Salmonirosea aquatica: one gene and its partner. The protein of the gene in region 1 binds, or shares a complex with, the protein of each later gene. Links are inferred from orthologs where the notes say so. Each region holds a gene or a part of one and is shown in the gene's direction. Other genes may lie near its edges.

Region 1 (7,484 bases):
TCGAAAGCCCCCGAGAGGCGGCCGGATGCCCGGAACCGGAACTGGAAATTGCTGTGCAGGTAGGCGGGGTCGACAATGCGAATGAATGTCTGCTGGAACAGCGAATCGAAGGTACCCCCCGCTTGTTTCCACACCGCTATCCATGCCCCGTTACTGTTCAGAAATTCGAGCTGAAGCGTGTCGGTGCGGTCGGGAAGCTCGCCTAATCCTTTGGCTTGCCAGTAATAGCTAATATACAGCGAGTCGGCGGGCTTAAGACCAGCCAGGCTAATGGGCTGCGAAGTAAGCGTATCCGAATCACCCTGTGATTGCTCATTGGTAAAATTATAAGGTACCCCATCCGCTTTCAAGCCGTCGAAGGTGGCCACGTTGATGGATGGCTGTTGCGTAGTGAGTGTGTTGTTGATGTAAACCCCGCTGCCCGACATCCACAGTTGCGGATCGGGATGGGTGGAAGTAGCAGTAGAGAAATCGTCAAAAAAGGGAAGTTGCAAAGTTTCCACACGGGCCGCTTTGGCAGGTATTAGAGCTTCTTGCCCTATTCCCGCTTCCAGTGGCACAAGTTCGAGCTGGGCCCAAAGTGAGGTAGCTCCGCCCAGCCAGAGGCACAGGAAGACAAGGATTGCCCGGCAAAAAAAAAGCGTAAAATTACTGGTCAGTTTGAGGTTCCTCATTCGTGTCTTCAAGCGGGCGAATAACCCATAGGTCAATTACGTCCCCGATGCGGGTTTTATTGCCTGCATCAGGATTTTGTCGGATCACCGTGCCGGGTTCCGCCTCTTCCTTATCAACAATCATAATCTGACCTACCTTTAAGCCCGCCCCAACAATCTGGAATTTGGCGTCTTCCAGGGTCATCCCAATCACGCTGGGCATGCTGAACGCTGTTTGTCCCAGGCCGTCACCTACCTCCAGATCGATCTTCGAGCCCTTGGCGATGGGCTGTTCGGGGAGGATCTCCTCGCCCTTGTACAACTGTTTAAGCACCGCACCTTGCGCCAGATCAGGCACGTAGCGCAGGTTGCCCAGTTCCAGCCCTGCGCTCTTGAGGAGCATTTGCGCACTCCGCTGGGTCATGTCGGTCAGTTTGGGCATCTTGACCAGGGGAGCCGTGCGGTAAACGACCGTTACGTATATCTTGCGGCCCTCCTTCACCTTGGAGCCCGGCTGTGGGTACTGAGAAATCACCGTCAAAGGGGGTACCTTAGGCACAAACGTACAGTCACTCACTTCGTACCGCAAGTCGCGCTCATCGAGGAAATCTTCCAATTCGGCGGCATTCATCTTACGCAGGTCGGGCACGGTGATGGATTCGCCGTGATTGGTACGCATGGGAAGATAAAGAAAGAAAAAACCGAGGAAAAAGATCGTAATCAGAGACAGGATAATGCCAATGTGAATATAGAGGTCTTTGCGGGAGTTAGTGCTTATTTTAGCCATGGGCTTGCGGATCGCATTTCGTTACGGAACGGTAAAAATAAAAGGAATATTTCACGCCACCAACATCGGTCAACGGGCCCGCCCCAGGATGCGCTGGACGTATTTGCCCAGAATATCGAATTCCAGGTTTACCGTATCGCCCGCCTGTAAGGCATGAAAATTCGTGTGCTCATAGGTGTAGGGGATGATCGTGACGCGGAACGAATCATCGGTGACGTTGAAGACCGTAAGGCTCACGCCGTTGATACACACGGAGCCTTTTTCCACCAGAATATTGCCTTGAGAGCCATCAAACGCAAAATCGAACAACCAGCTCCCTTTAAGCTCCTGTACGGAGGTACATACGCCGGTCTGGTCCACGTGGCCCTGCACGATATGTCCGTCGAAGCGGCCGTTGGCAGCCATACACCTTTCCAGATTCACTACGCTTCCGGGTACCAGTTGGCCGAGGTTGGTTTTTTTTAGCGTCTCCTCCACGGCCGTCACCAGGTAGGTGTCGCCCTCAATGGCCGTTACCGTGAGGCACACGCCATTATGACTCAGGCTCTGGTCCACTTTCAGTTGGGAGGCCAGAGAAGCATGCAGTTGAAAAGTGAGGTTGGTACCTTCGGGGGTACTTTTAAGCACCGTTCCGGTGGTTTCTATAATGCCGGTAAACATAGAGTTTGTTTAGAGATGATTAGTTGATCTGGGCTGAGGCACAGGGCCGATCCGTATAAATTTAGAGCGAAAGAAATCGGTATTGCGTGTTTTGGAAACAGAGAAAATCAAGGGGCTGTATCAGGAGGTATTACGCATTTTTGCTTTGCCTCATTTGCTATTCAGCGCATATCGTCGGAATTTTACCAAAATAAAAGCGATTCCCTATGTTTAAAAATAAAATTGTCCGGTGGAGTACCCTGATTATGATCGTAGCCATTCTGGCCTACTTCTTCACCGAAACTTTTCAGCCTGCGGTGGAGGATACGGCTACGGCACAGATGGAAAAAATACCCGACGAACAATACGCCGCTAAACTCCAGCAACAAAGAAACGAAAAAGAAGAGTTCTTTCGGACGTCCGAAGAGTCGCCCGTGGAAGACAAAAAACTTTTTACCGGGCTCGACTACTATGCACCCGACCAGGATTATCGGGTCATGGCGCAGCTCACGCCCTACGATGGTGCCGACAAAGAACTTAAGCTACCTTACACGGATGGTACCACAGCCGTGTACGAGCGCATGGCTTACGCCGATTTTACGGTGAAGGGGGTACCTCAGCGGTTGCTGCTGTTAAAAAATGAAGGTACCATTTCTGTCCTTTTCCGTGATGCAACCTCCGGCATGGAAACCTACGGCGGAGGGCGCTATCTGGATATTCCGGCAGAAGAAGTGAAGGGAAACAAGCTCATCCTGGATTTTAATGATGCCTATAATCCTTACTGTGCCTACGCCCCGAATTATGCCTGTCCGCTGCCTCCCGCCGAAAACACCCTGACGGCGGCAATCGAGGCAGGGGAAAAATTTAACGCAGAAAAGCACTAATTTTGCGCACCGAATTGCTAACAGCTAGTGGCCGGTGGCCGGTAGCCATTTTTTTTACTGCATGAAAATCTCGTACAAGTGGCTCAAAGGGCTGCTCGATATAAAAGAAAGTCCGGAGGATATTGGCAATCTGTTGACGGATACGGGGCTGGAAGTGGAAGGCATCGAGGAGGTCGAAACCGTAAAGGGAGGCTTGCGTGGTGTGGTGATCGGTCAGGTACTGACCTGTGAAAAACATCCCGATGCGGACAAACTAAGCCTGACCACGGTGGATGTAGGGGGCGAGGTACCCCTGTCCATCGTGTGTGGGGCGCCCAATGTGGCCGCCGGGCAAAAAGTGGTCGTGGCTACCGTAGGTACCACGCTGCACCCTGCGGGGAGCGATCAGCCCCTGGTTATGAAAAAAGCCAAAATACGGGGTGCTGTTTCGGAGGGGATGATTTGCGCCGAAGATGAACTGGGACTGGGTACCTCTCATGCGGGAATTCTGGTACTGGATACGGATGTACCCAATGGTACCCCCGCCGCCGACTACTTTGGGATTGAGTCGGACTACGTGTTCGAGATCGGCCTGACGCCCAACCGGGCCGATGCTGCTTCGCACTACGGCGTGGCCCGCGACCTGAAAGCGGTGCTGGGCCGGGAAATACATCTACCCTCCGTGGAATCCTTTTCCGTTGAGTCTCACGATCTGCCAATTGAGGTACGGGTTGAAAACTCCGAAGCCGCGCCTCGCTACTGCGGCATTACAGTAAGTGGGCTTATTGTGGCTGAGTCGCCGGAGTGGTTACGGCAGCGGCTGGAAGCCATCGGAATACGGCCCATCAACAATGTGGTGGATGTCACCAATTACGTGTGTCACGAACTGGGCCAGCCGCTACACGCTTTCGATGCGGCGGCGATTAAAGGCAGTCAGGTAGTGGTGAAAACGCTGCCTACCGGAACTCCATTCGTGACACTCGACGATCAGGTACGTACCCTATCGAACGAAGATCTGATGATTTGTAATGCCGAAGACCCTATGTGCATCGCGGGTGTTTTCGGAGGTAAAAAATCGGGAGTAACGGTCGAAACGAAGGCAATATTTCTGGAATCGGCTTACTTTTCCCCAACCTGGATCCGGCGGACGGCTCAACGCTTTGGCCTGAAAACGGATGCATCGTTCCGCTTTGAACGGGGGACGGACCCAAATATGCCACTGTATGCGCTCAAGCGGGCGGCATTGCTGCTCCGCGAAATCGCGGGCGGACGGGTGTCTTCCGAGGTGATAGATCTGTATCCGCAACCCGTGGAAGATTTTAGGGTGCCCGTGAAATATCGGAATATTGACCGATTGATTGGCAAGGTGTTAGATCGCTCTTTGATCCAATCTATTCTGGAGAGCCTGGATATTCGACTTGAGACCCAGGATGAGGTTGGTTTTTTGGCCGTGGTACCTCCCTACCGGGTGGATGTTCAACGCGAAGCCGATGTAATTGAGGAGATTCTGCGGATCTATGGCTTTGGCAATGTAGAGCTTTCACCCGCTTTGGGCGCGGATTTCTTGTCTGACTTCCCGCTCAATGATCCCGAAAGACTACGCCTCCGGTGCACGGAAATACTGGCGGCCAACGGATTTTATGAGATCATCAACAATTCACTGACTAAGCCGGGTGGGCAGGCGTTGCTGGCAGAGGAACTCAGTGGCGACCCCGTACCGGTGCTCAACTATTTGAGTGAGGATTTGTCGGTGATGCGCCAAACCATGTTGTTTACCGGACTGGAGACGCTGGCTTACAATGTGAACCGGCGGCAAAGCAACTTAAAGCTTTTCGAATTCGGGAAAACCTACCACAAAATCAACGGGAAGTACGTTGAAAAAGAACATTTATCCGTTTTTATGACGGGCGATGTACAAGCCGAAAGCTGGTTGGAAAAAAGCAGGCCGGTGCAGTTTCATGATTTGGCTGGGCAGGTGAGCCGGATTCTGGCCGTGATGCGGGTAAGTGTAGGCGAAACATTAACTTTGAGTACGAAGGTGTTCCAGTCGGGCGTAGCGTTGAGTTTGAATAAAAAGAATCTGGTGAATATGGGGCTCGTGCAGCCCACTTTGACCAGAAGTGTGGGCTTGAAAGCCCCGGTTTGGTGGGCCGATTTCGACTGGGATTATATCCTCAGGCAATACGGTCAGGGAGTGCAGTTTCAGGAAGTGTCCAAATTTCCCGAGGTACGTCGTGACTTATCGCTGGTGTTGGATAAAGCTATAAGTTTCGATTCACTGCGGCAGGTAGCTTACCGCACTGAGCGGCAGTTGCTGCAGGAGGTGAATGTGTTTGATGTGTATGAGGGCGAATCGTTGGCAGGTAAGAAAGCCTATGCACTGAGCTTTATCCTGCAGGACCCCCGCCAAACGCTGACCGACAAAGTAATTGATAAAACCATGCAACGCCTGATGGCTTCTTTCGAGAAGGAGTTAGGCGCCATTATCCGAAAGTAACCCTGTACGATGCCCGTTTATCCGATTCATAGTTTAAATGTAAAGTTGAACAACGTCAGGGAGAAGCTAAAACACCTGATTGCCATCAAGAACAAGCAAAAGTGGGATTTGCTGAAGCTTGAACGGGAAAATACTGAACTCCGGGCTGCCAATAAGCAGCTGGAGGACGAGTTAAAACAAATCCGGAAAAAGTACAGTTTAGTACAAAAAGATTTTAATAAATCTAAAAATTTCGCTAAGATTGTCAGTAATAAGCTGACACCCACAGACGGTTTAGCCGAACTGAAAGATTCAGTAGAACGATATATAGTTGAGATTGATAAGTGCATAGAAATACTTGAGGACACCCTGTAATGGATGATATCAGACCCAAATCGTATTCGACGGTATTCATCAAGATCATGGACAAGGGCTTCAACCTCAGTGTGCCCACTGAGCAGGAGTCGATGTACCGTGAAGGATATGAAGTTTTTATGCACAAAATAAAGTTGCACGAAGCTAAGGGCCACGGCCCTCTCGAAGCCGTCGCCCTGTCATCGGTGGACTGCATGGTGGCCCTACAAAGGGCGCAGGACCAGCTCAATAAACTTATAGCTGCCCTCGAAGACCGGATGGATGACCTGGATTCTACCATTTCTGAAGCCCTTGTAGGTTTGTAAAACTATTCTCAGAACAATCGTTTCATTGGAGCCATTTCGTGCATAAATTGCCTGTATAGGGTAGGTCAGCAGTCGTAAACCACCTAGTTAACAGGAATGAGTCATGCCACAATATGTATGGATGCTAATTGCCATTGCCAGTGCCCTGGCAGTCGGTTTTTTTATCGCTAAAACGCTCTTTCAAAAGTCTTCCGCCAAAATAGAGCAGGAAGCACAGGCCAGAGCTGCCGAAATTCTTCGCAATGCCGAACTGAGTGCTGAAAATGTTAAGAAAGACCGGATTTTAGAAGCTAAAGAAAAGTACCTGCGATTAAAGGAGGAATTTGAGGAAGAAGCCAATAAGAAGCGGGGTATCCTGCAATCCAACGAGCAGAAGCTTAAACAGCGCGAGCAAAACATCTCGCAGCTGATGGAGCAGAACAAGCGCCGCGAAAACGAACTGGAAGCCCAGAAAAACGCTCTTGCCCAGCAAACAGAAACTGCTACCAAGCGCCGGGAAGAAGCCGAGCGCATGCTGAACCAGCAAGTGACCCAGTTGGAAAAAATTGCCAATCTCACCGCCGCAGAAGCACGCGATCAACTCGTAGAGGCACTGCGCGCTGAAGCCGAAACTAGGGCCGCTTCCCACATAAAAAATGTGATGGAGGAGTCGCGATTGACCGCTACCAAAGAGGCGAAGAAAATCGTGATCGAAACCATCCAGCGGACAGCGGCCGAACATGCCATTGAGAACTGTGTTTCCGTTTTCAATATCGAAAATGACGACATCAAAGGGAAGATCATTGGTCGGGAAGGCCGGAACATCCGTGCTTTAGAAGCTGCCACGGGCGTGGAAATTATTGTGGATGATACCCCGGAGGCCATCGTAATTTCGGGCTTCGATCCGGTACGCCGGGAAATTGCGCGGTTGTCGCTGCACCGTCTGGTTCAGGATGGCCGTATTCACCCCGCCCGCATCGAGGAGGTGGTGGCCAAAACCCGTAAGAATATCGAGGATGAGATTATCGAAATCGGCGAACGTACGGTTATCGATATGGGCGTTCACGGCCTACACCCCGAATTGGTGAAGATGATTGGCCGGATGCGATTCCGGTCGTCATACGGGCAAAATCTATTGCAGCACTCCCGCGAAGTGGCCAAGTTATGCGCAACCATGGCCTCGGAACTGGGACTGAATGCGAAACTAGCCAAGCGGGCGGGACTTCTGCACGATATTGGGAAAGTATGGCACGAAGAGTCAGATATGCCACACGCCTTGCTAGGCATGGAACTTGCCAAGAAATACAAAGAACATCCCGAAGTCTGTAATGCGATTGGGGCGCACCATGACGAAATCGAAAAAACCAGCATCATTTCGCCCATCATTCAGGTATGCGATGCAATCTC
Region 2 (5,932 bases), 3.9 Mb from region 1 along the record:
GCGCAATTTTTCCCTGAACCCACGGTTTCTCCATCCCCTCAGAAACAAAACAAGCAGCTATCGTTCTAGCGACAGCTGCTGTTTAGCGATTTAACCCACTAAAAATGAAGTTCTTTTGGCCGTTTCGGCAGTCTAGGCGCTAATGCGGGTTTCGACCTGATCGAGGATTTCGGCTATTTCTTTGATTTTCCGACGCGACACCATGGCCTGTTTACCACACGACATCCGGATTACCCGGTCGTCGTCCAAGCGCTCGGCGATATAGTCGGTATTGATAATGAACGATTTGTGCACCCGCAGGAAGCTTTCGTCGAGGTGTTCGGTCAGAGATTTCAAAGTCCGGGACACCAGATAACGCTTGCCGCGGCAGGTATAGATGAATGTATAATTTCCCTCTCCTTCAAGACAGGTGATATCCCCGGGCTTCAGCCAAAGTGTTTGATTGAGCAAATGGACCGCGATTTCCGATGCTTCAAAGGGTTTGGCGAATTCAGAAATACTACTGATCGAGTAATTGGAAAAGGTTTTCATAAGTCTTAGTATGTTATGGTTTTAAGGAATCGATGGATCAAATTTAGCCCATGGTACCTTCCAAAAAAAGTACGTAGAAATACCTATTCCATCATAACAACATCATTATCAGTATTTTAAAAACAAGGCCTCGCTAAAAAGGCGTAACGCCACTTGGTAAAACACGTAGTTCTACGTATTGCTAAATTGGAATAAATTCGGGTGGTTTTACCCTGCTCCTGCATCGGAAATAATTTTTACCCAGCGATAGCCCCGGCAAGCCGTACAAACATTTCCTATCTTTGCTCCCTGTTTATCCCAATCTGATCGCTTTTTTATTTGTATATGATTACCGAACAAGTACACGCGTTGCTAACTGAAATTGATCAGTCGGAGGTCGCCAGCCCAGAACAGCTGGAAACCTTCCGCCTGCGATACCTGAGCAAAAAGGGAGTGGTCACCGCGTTGTTTGAACAACTGAAGCAGATCGAACCCGAACAGCGTCGTGCAGTGGGACAGGAGTTGAACAAACTAAAAAACCGGGCTCAGGAGCGCTTTCAGGAGTTCGGCCAGCGGCTGGAAGCTTCGGGACCCATGTCAGCAGGACCGACGGTAGACCTCACCCTACCCGTGGTACCCAACCAATTGGGCAGCCTGCATCCGCTCACGATCGTACGCCGGCGCATCATCGAAATATTCGAGCGGATTGGTTTCAATGTAGCCTACGGTCCCGAAATAGAAACCGACTGGTATAATTTCGGCGCGCTCAATTTTCCCGACAATCACCCTGCCCGCGAAATGCAGGATACCTTCTTTATTGAAAAAAACGGTGGACCCGTGCGGGATGATGTGCTGCTACGTACGCACACTTCCAATGTACAGGTACGGCTGATGGAGCACAAGCGCCCTCCGATTCGTTCCATTATGCCGGGACGCGTGTTTCGCAATGAGGCCATATCGGCGCGGGCGCACTGCGTGTTCCACCAGGTGGAAGGGCTTTATGTCGATACGAATGTAAGTTTCCGGGACTTGAAGGATACCCTGTATCATTTCGCCAAGGAAATGTTTGATAAGGACTCCCAGATCAGGCTTCGTCCTTCGTACTTTCCTTTCACGGAGCCAAGCGCCGAGATTGACGTTTCCTGTTTTATCTGTAAGGGAGCGGGCTGCAATGTTTGTAAGTATTCGGGTTGGGTCGAAATCGCGGGTTCGGGAATGGTAGACCCGGCCGTACTCTCCAATTGCGGCATCGACCCCGAGGAATTTACGGGCTTTGCCTTTGGCATGGGCATCGAGCGAATCACCATGCTGCGCTACGGCATTAAAGATTTACGCCTGTTCACCGAAAACGATGTCCGGTTTTTAGGTCAGTTTAAGGGAGCGTGAAGGAAGGGGCAAAGTAGCATAGTGACAAAGGCACTAAGACACAAAGTCTTTGGAAACAGGAAGCTAATCGTACAAAGCTACCCTATCCCCTACAAGCAAGAACTCAGCTTTCAGAAAGAATCTAGGAAGTCCAAAGTGGGGTACCATGAGGTACCCCACTTTGGACTTCCTTTTAAAACCTCGTTTCCAGATAATGAGGCAGCATCCGGTGCCACACCCACCACTCGTGCGGCATATCGGCCCCCCAAATGTCCAGCTCATGGGGCACGTATTTGCTCTGTAGAATTCCCGAAATATGGCGGGCTGAGTTCGGATCCTCATAAGCTCCCGACCCTGACACCAAATGAATGTGCCGGCTTTGGCGGTAAAGGTCCAGATGCCACTCTGCGTTGAGATTGCGTAGATAGTGAGCGGGTGAATTGAAATATACGTTGTCGTCGTAGTAGCCCCGGGTATAGACACTGAGATCATAACAGCCACTCATGGCCAACACCCCATGAATGATGTCCGGGTGTTTGAAGAAGAGATTGGCCGCATTCAGAGCACCAAACGAAACGCCACAAGTAATAATCGGAGTTTCGGGGCTGGTGGTCTCCCGCACAAAAGGAATTACCTCCCGCACGATATAATCATTATAATGCTGGTGTCGAACGGCCTGATCGTAGCCGTGCATGTAGTCGTTGAGCCAGCTTTCGCTGTTGATACTTCCAACGCAGTATACTTTGACTTTGCCTGATTCGATGAAAGGCCGGATCGTTTCGATCAATCCGTAACGTTCGTATTCAAGGTAATCGGAAGCAGCTGTGGGAAACATGAGCAACGCCGTACCATAATGGCCATACACGGCCACGCTCATATTCTTATTCAATGAAGGGCTATACCATTCCGTAATATCTCGCTGCATACTGTGTAATTAAACGTAGAGGAAACCTGCTTTTTTGATTTGGACGATCGGAGCCGGACAAGAGTCCGGGTATCGGTATATTCATCCAAACAGAATCATAAAGACTATTCCAGCTTGATGTGTTTTGTTATAGTAAACCCTTGTTTAATGATATTTTGTATTATAGCCTTTTATTGGCTAGTCTACATTGCCCATACGCACGTCACATCAAAGATACTTTTTTCTCGCAATTCTCAAAATAATACAATTTTAATACCTGTTTTTCTTTTTAAAATTATAAGAACCTGCATCCAAAATACGATTCTGAGGTACCTTTGGTCACTTGGTGTAACAGTTTACAGCAGCTGATCGAAATGGCTGGACAAGGAATGACGTATTGACAGTAGCTGGGGAATTATTGATACAATACGCGCCAAAATTTCCGATTTCAGGCTAAGGTACATCCTTTTATATAATAGAACTATATAATTCATATTGTATAGTAAATAGTCAAAACTAAGGATCAGCAGTCATGAACTTTAACCAATATACTTTAAAAGCGCAGGAGGTGATCCAGCAGGCGGCACAGATCGCCCAGGCAAACCAGCAACAGGCCGTTGAAACCGGCCACGTCCTGCAAGCTATTTTGCATGAGGACGTCAACACATCCACTTTTCTGATGAAGAAACTGGATGTGAATCAGACAGTACTCGAACAAGCCCTGGAGGCCATTGTAAAGGGCTACCCCAAGGTAAGCGGAGCACAGACCTACCTGGGCACGGATCTAACCAATGCCCTGAATAAGGCCCAGACTTACCTGAAAGAATTTGGTGACGAATTCGTCAGCATCGAACTGATACTTCTCGGTCTGGTCTCCGGGAAAGATTCGGTGGCTCAGTTGATGAAAGACGCCGGATTTAAGGAAAAAGAATTGAAACAAGCTATCAAGGAACTTAGAGGTAAAAATAATCCTGTGAAAGATCAAAACGCCGAAGCAAAATACCGTTCTCTCGAACGTTACAGTAAAAACCTGAATGAATTGGCGCAAGCCGGAAAGATCGACCCCGTAATCGGACGTGACGAAGAGATTCGCCGCGTGCTGCAAATCCTGAGCCGTCGTACCAAGAACAACCCGATCCTGCTTGGTGAGCCGGGCGTGGGTAAGACGGCCATTGTGGAAGGACTGGCCCAGCGCATCGTGCAGGGCGACGTACCCGAAAACCTGAAATCAAAAATTATCGCCTCGCTCGATATGGGCCTGCTGATTGCAGGTGCCAAGTATAAAGGCGAATTTGAAGAGCGTTTGAAAGCAGTTATTAAGGAAGTCACTGACTCGGAAGGAGAAATCATTCTGTTCATCGACGAAATCCACACCCTCATCGGAGCGGGCGGCGGCGGTGAAAGTGCCATGGATGCCGCCAACCTGCTGAAGCCTGCGCTGGCCCGGGGCGAACTACATGCCATTGGGGCTACTACTCTGAAAGAGTACCAGAAGTACATGGAGAAGGATAAAGCCCTTGAGCGCCGGTTCCAGGCGGTAATGGTGGACGAACCTTCTGTGCCCGACGCCATCAGCATCCTGCGGGGGATAAAAGATAAATATGAACTACACCACGGGGTACGTGTGCAGGACGACGCGGTGATAGCCGCCGTAGAATTATCCAATCGGTACATCAGCGACCGGTTTCTGCCTGACAAGGCCATCGACCTCATGGACGAGGCGGCCGCCAAACTTCGCCTGGAAATGGACAGCGTACCTGAAGAATTGGATGAGTTGAACCGCCGCATCATGCAGTTGGAGATCGAGCGTGAAGCGATTCGCCGGGAAGACAACCGCGAAAAGGAAACGGTGTTGAACAAGGAGATTGCCGACCTGAGCGAAGAACGTGATGCCCTGAAAGCCGAATGGGAAAACGAGAAAGGTGCCGTGAACGAGATCCGGTCTCTGAAAGAGTCCGTAGATCAACTTCGCCTGGAAGCCGAGCAGGCCGAGCGGGCCGGAGACTTTGGTAAGGTTGCCGAGATCCGCTACGGGCGCATTCCCGAAGCTCAGCAAAAACTGGATACCTTACAAAAATCAGAAGGTGACCGTCGCCTGATGCAGGAAGAAATCGGCGCCGAGGATATCGCCGAAGTAGTGGCTAAATGGACGGGAATTCCCGTTCAGAAAATGCTCCAGAGTGACCGTGAGAAACTTCTGCACCTGGAAGATCGGCTGCACCAGCGCGTAGCCGGACAAAACGAGGCCATTGAGGTAGTATCAGACGCTGTGCGCCGGAGTCGGGCGGGTCTGCAGGACGCCAAGCGGCCCATAGGTAGCTTTCTGTTCTTGGGACCGACGGGGGTAGGTAAAACCGAATTGGCCAAAACGCTGGCCGAGTACCTTTTCAACGACGAAAACGCCATCGTACGCATCGATATGAGCGAGTACCAGGAGCGCCACGCTGTCAGTCGCCTCGTGGGAGCGCCTCCGGGCTACGTGGGCTATGATGAAGGCGGGCAACTGACCGAAGCAGTGCGCCGGAAACCGTACAGTGTGATTCTGCTGGATGAGATCGAGAAGGCCCATCCTGACGTGTGGAATATCCTGCTACAGGTACTTGACGAAGGCCGCCTGACCGACAACAAGGGTAGGGTCGCCAACTTTAAGAATACGATCATCATTATGACCTCCAACATAGGTAGCCATATCATTCAGGAGAAGTTTGCCGAAGATGAGGGTTGGAACCACAGTCTGATTATCGAAGAAGCCAAGCAGGCCGTGCTGGACTTACTGAAAGCCTCCGTACGACCTGAATTTCTCAACCGCATCGACGAAATCGTGCTCTTTGAACCGCTGACCCAACAGAATATCCGCAAGATCGTGGACATTCAGTTCAAGGGAATCCAGAAAATGCTGGCCGAGCAGGGTATTACACTCGATGCTACGGATGACGCCCTAAGCAAACTCGGGGAGGAAGGTTTCGATCCAGCATTCGGAGCCCGCCCACTCAAACGGGTACTGCAACGTCGCATTCTGAACGAACTGTCCAAAGGAATCCTCAGCGGGCAGGTAGCCAAAGATGCCGTCATCATGATGGAACTGGACGATAACGGCGAGATTTCCTTCGAAAACGTCAGCGGGGGCGTGGAGATTTAACCGTCGTTCTATCA

Evidence for each region. The genes of interacting proteins can lie anywhere in the genome.
Region 2: the proteins of pheT (region 1) and pheS are in contact, whole or in part, in a crystal structure (PDB 6P24), measured with the Escherichia coli proteins. The link is inferred for Salmonirosea aquatica from one-to-one orthologs.

What each region holds. Positions count from the first base shown.
Region 1 is NZ_WHLY01000002.1:998,847-1,006,330, reverse strand. Bases 2,634-5,731 are described here. They hold pheT (phenylalanine--tRNA ligase subunit beta), read left to right. Parts: upstream 2,634-3,024; coding sequence 3,025-5,439; downstream 5,440-5,731. Other genes in these bases: GBK04_RS05305 (hypothetical protein), read left to right, coding at 5,449-5,731; GBK04_RS05315 (DUF1684 domain-containing protein), read left to right, coding at 2,634-2,963. In the rest of the region: GBK04_RS05330 (T9SS type A sorting domain-containing protein), read right to left, coding at 1-674; GBK04_RS05325 (PASTA domain-containing protein), read right to left, coding at 649-1,440; GBK04_RS05320 (riboflavin synthase), read right to left, coding at 1,510-2,100; more of GBK04_RS05315, read left to right, coding at 2,307-2,633; more of GBK04_RS05305, read left to right, coding at 5,732-5,793; GBK04_RS05300 (cell division protein ZapA), read left to right, coding at 5,793-6,098; rny (ribonuclease Y), read left to right, coding at 6,202-7,484.
Region 2 is NZ_WHLY01000002.1:4,928,606-4,934,537, reverse strand. The notes cover bases 93-2,875. They hold pheS (phenylalanine--tRNA ligase subunit alpha), read left to right. Parts: upstream 93-855; coding sequence 856-1,896; downstream 1,897-2,875. Other genes in these bases: GBK04_RS21485 (esterase family protein), read right to left, coding at 2,069-2,800; GBK04_RS21495 (LytR/AlgR family response regulator transcription factor), read right to left, coding at 133-531. Also shown: ATP-dependent chaperone ClpB, read left to right, coding at 3,312-5,918.